2 regions of the Arthrobacter sp. QXT-31 genome follow, and region 2 is predicted to be linked to the other one. Evidence: riboswitches for the same ligand, from Rfam matches in the RefSeq annotation. Region 2 holds a riboswitch; the other holds the start of a gene.

Region 1 (2,192 bases), 670 kb from region 2:
GATGCCCTTCTGCTCGGCGGCGGCGACGATGGCGGCCGCCTTGCCCGGGACGGAGACCGTCACGGTGTCGAAGAAGCTGGTGTGGAGGACGTCCAGCCCGGCAGCCTTGAGCGACGCGGCGAGAGTCCTGGCGTGGCCGTGGGCAGTTTCGGCGATTGCCTTCAGACCCTCCGGGCCGTGGTACACGGCGTACATCGAGGCCACAATGGCCAGCAGGGCCTGCGCGGTGCAGATGTTGGACGTGGCCTTCTCGCGGCGGATGTGCTGCTCTCGCGTCTGCAGCGCCAGCCGGTAGGCGGGAACACCTGCGGAGTCCTTGGAGACACCCACGAGCCGGCCGGGCAGCGAGCGCTCAAGACCCTTCTGCACGGCCATGTAGGCGGCGTGCGGTCCGCCGTAGAACAGCGGCACGCCGAAGCGCTGGGCGGTGCCGACGGCGATGTCCGCGCCCTGCTCGCCCGGGGGCGTGATGAGGGTCAGGGCCAGCAGGTCGGCGGCCACCGTCACCAGCGCGCCGCGCTCCTTGGCGGCGGCAATCACTCCGGAGTGGTCGAAGACCCGGCCCGAAACGCCGGGCTGCTGGAGCACGACGCCGTTGATGTCGCCGTCGGGCAGTCCCTGGGCGAGGTCCGCGACCTCCACCTCGAAGCCAAGCGCTTCGGCGCGGCCCTTCACGATGGCAATGGTCTGCGGCAGGCAGTCAGCGTCCAGGACGGTCTTGCCCTCGTTCTTCTTGTTGGCCCGGCGCATCAGCAGCACGGCCTCGGCCACGGCCGTGGCTTCATCCAGCAGGGAAGCGTTGGCGATGGGCAGCCCGGTCAGGTCCTGGACCATGGTCTGGAAGTTCAGCAGCGCCTCGAGCCGGCCCTGGGAGATCTCCGGCTGGTACGGGGTGTACGCGGTGTACCAGGCGGGGGCCTCGAGGATGTTGCGGCGGATCACCGGCGGCGTCACGGTGTCGTAGTAGCCCTGCCCGATCATCTGCACGGCAGTCTTGTTCTTCGCCGCGAGCTTCCGGAGTTCGGCGAGGGCTTCCACTTCGCTCAGCGCGGGGGCGAGCGCCAGCGGGGAGTCCTGGCGGATGTCGTTGGGCACTGCCGTATCAACCAGCGCGTCGAGGGTGTCGTAGCCGACGGCCTTGAGCATGGCTTCGACGTCGGCCTGGCGGCGGGCGCCGATATGCCGGTCGACGAAGGACGAGGAGGCTGAACTAACGGTCAAAAGGAACTCCATGACTAAGGCGGCGCAGGGTACGCCACATTGATTCGGGTTCCTCCCCGCTCTGTATTGGACCTGAGAGATTCCGCGTTGCTGCGCCCTCGCACAGCCCCGCTTGCACCGTCGGTGAGCACAGCACGCCCTGAACCGTCCGCGTGGAGCGGAGCATTTCAGGGACAGCCTGCTGCTCTCCAGAGTTGCCTTGCCGCGGCGGTACGTGGGCCTGAGAGATTCCTGGGGAGGTTTTGCTCCTACGGCGCCTGCTTGTACCTACTTGCAGGACTCTCCCGCCGCAGATCAAAGGCTTTATTAAGTTGGGCGGTGACAGCTGCCACCGAGCCCATTCTCCTACTCCGGGTTCGCGTCCGCAAACCGTGTCGGCGCAGGGTGAGGCATGACGGCCGGCCCCAGAACGAAAACGCCGGAAGGCCTCCCGTTCGCTGGAAATTTCCGGCGGCTTCGATGCGTTCCGGCGGGTTCGCGTCCACAAACCGTGGCGGCAGCCCGGCCGCAAGCCGGCCTACCCCCGCAGCCGGTCAAGGGCGGCAAGGAGGCTTTCGACGTCCGCAGCCGTCTCGGACGGGGTCGCGGCGGGGCCAATGGACAGCATGGCGTTGAAGTAGAGCCCGTCACCCATGTACAAAACAGCCTTGGCCAGGCCCGGTCCGACATCGCGTGCGATCTCATCAAGCCACCGCTGCTGGATGTGGGCGAACCGGCGCCGCGTTTCCTCGTGCGCCACTTCGGCGAGCCGGGTGGCAGCCACGATGGCCCGGTCCAGCGGCGTATCGGCCCAGACCGATGACTTGATGAAGTAGGCGGCAGCACCCTCGGGGGCCGCTGCCATGGCCTGGGCATCCGCCTCGGCGAACTCATCCAGCCGGTCCAGCAGGACGCCGATCAGCGCCTCCTTGTTCGGAAAGTGGTACAGGAGCCCGCCCTTGGAGACGCCGGCGCGGGCGGCCACGGCGTCG
Region 2 (2,192 bases):
TGTAGGCAGCGTGCGGGCCCCCGAAGAACAGCGGGACACCGAAGCGCTGGGCGGTGCCGACGGCGATGTCGGCCCCCTGCTCGCCGGGAGGCGTGATGAGGGTCAGGGCCAGCAGGTCGGCGGCCACGGTCACCAGCGCGCCGCGCTCCTTGGCGGCCGCGATCACGCCGGAGTGGTCGAACACCCGGCCCGAAACGCCGGGCTGCTGGAGCACGACGCCGTTGATGTCGCCGTCGGGCAGTCCCTGGGCGAGGTCGGCGACCTCCACCTCGAAGCCAAGCGCTTCGGCGCGGCCCTTCACGATCGCGATGGTCTGGGGGAGGCAGTCCGCGTCCAGGACGGTCTTGCCCTCGTTCTTCTTGTTGGCGCGGCGCATCAGCAGCACGGCCTCGGCCACGGCCGTGGCTTCGTCCAGCAGGGAAGCGTTGGCGATGGGCAGCCCGGTCAGGTCCTGGACCATGGTCTGGAAGTTCAGCAGCGCCTCGAGCCGGCCCTGGGAGATCTCCGGCTGGTACGGCGTGTACGCGGTGTACCAGGCGGAGGCCTCGAGGATGTTGCGGCGGATCACGGGCGGCGTCACGGTGTCGTAGTAGCCCTGGCCGATCATCTGCACGGCGGTCTTGTTCTTGGCCGCAAGCCGGCGAAGCTCGGCCAGGACCTCAACTTCGCTGAGGGCCGCCGTGAGGCGCAGCGCGTTTTCCTGGCGGATGGAGGCCGGAACGGCGGCGTCAACCAGGCCGTCGACCGTGTCATAGCCGACGTGCTTGAGCATGGTGTCGATGTCGGCCTGGCGGCGGGCGCCGATATGCCGGTCAGCGAACGTTGACGGAAGCGATTGAATCGTCATGAGGAACTCCAGGTCTGGCCGGCCAGGGGTGGCACGGCATGGATTTGGGTTCCTCCCCGCTCTGTATTGGACCTGAGAGATTCCGCGGACACGGGTGTCCGCTTGCACCGTCGGTGAGCCAAACAATGCTTGGCTGCTTTCCAGAGTTGCCTCGCCGCGGCGGTACTGGGGCCTGAGAGATTCCTGGGGAGGATTTGCTCCTACGGCGCCTGCCCGGTGCATGACTGGGAGGACTCTCCCGCCACGGTTCGAAAGGCTATGAAGATGTGGGTGATTCGGCTCACACAGTACAGCACTGGGCGGCGAATGCCAAAACGCGGTCGGGCCAAGCCTCCGCGGCGAGGATCGTGAAGGCCTCGGGGAGCCGGGGTTTGACAATTCTTCGTGACCGAGACCACACTGAACCCGGTGGCTAGCGGGACTGGGCTGACCGGCACGGACCGGGCTTCCAGGGCAGGACCGCGGCCCTCGCTTTCATAATTGAAAACGCTTACGATCTGCGGCGGGAGAGCCCTGCCGGTACATCAGCGGGCGCCGTAGGAGCAAACCCTCCCCAGGAAACTCTCAGGCCCACGTACCGCCGCGGCGAGGCAACTCTGAAAAGCAGCCTGGCGTGCCCGGGCTCACCGAAGGTGCAAAGCGGTCAACCATGTCCGCGGAATCTCTCAGGTCCAGTACAGAGCGGGGAGGAACCCTGTCAGTGTGGCCATTGGCGCCACTTGAACAATGGAGTTCCTTATGACGATTCACCCTCCTGCATCCCCGGCCGGGGAAGCTCCGCGCCTTGAGCGGCAGCTGAGCAACCGCCATATCCAGCTGATTGCCATTGGCGGCGCCATCGGCACCGGCCTGTTCATGGGTTCGGGCAAAACCATTTCCGCGGCCGGGCCGTCGGTGATCTTCGTGTACATGATCATCGGCTTCATGCTGTTCTTCGTCATGCGGGCCATGGGCGAACTGCTGCTGAGCAACCTCAACTACAAGTCCTTCAGCGATTTCGCCGCCGACCTGCTGGGCCCCTGGGCGGGCTTTTTCACCGGCTGGACCTACTGGTTCTGCTGGGTGATCACAGGAATTGCGGACGTCATCGCGATCGCCGGATACTCCCGTGAACTCTGGCCGGGACTGCCGCTCTGGATCCCCGGCCTGGCCACCGTGGCCATCCTGCTGCTGCTGAACCTCACCACCGTCAAGGCCTTCGGCGAAACCGAATTCTGGTTCGCCCTCATCAAAATCATCGCCATCGCTGCCCTGATCATCGTGGGCATGTTCATGATCTTCACCGGTTTCCAGAGCGACTCCGGGCAGGCCAGCTTCACCAACCTGTGGAGCCACGGCGGCTTCT

The links. A riboswitch is a leader RNA that binds a small molecule or an ion and turns the genes downstream of it on or off. The one in region 2 is predicted to bind glycine.
Region 1: linked by a shared signal. The riboswitch ahead of gcvP (aminomethyl-transferring glycine dehydrogenase) and the one ahead of gcvP (aminomethyl-transferring glycine dehydrogenase) in region 2 are both predicted to bind glycine.

Annotation. Positions count from the first base shown of each region.
Region 1 is NZ_CP019304.1:1,369,554-1,371,745, forward strand. It holds gene gcvP (aminomethyl-transferring glycine dehydrogenase) at 1-1,233, opposite strand, end outside; glycine riboswitch at 1,420-1,518, opposite strand; gene BWQ92_RS06180 (TetR/AcrR family transcriptional regulator) at 1,739-2,192, opposite strand, start outside.
Region 2 is NZ_CP019304.1:2,042,004-2,044,195, reverse strand. It holds gene gcvP (aminomethyl-transferring glycine dehydrogenase) at 1-847, opposite strand, end outside; glycine riboswitch at 998-1,098, opposite strand; glycine riboswitch at 1,341-1,437, shown strand; gene cycA (D-serine/D-alanine/glycine transporter) at 1,586-2,192, shown strand, end outside.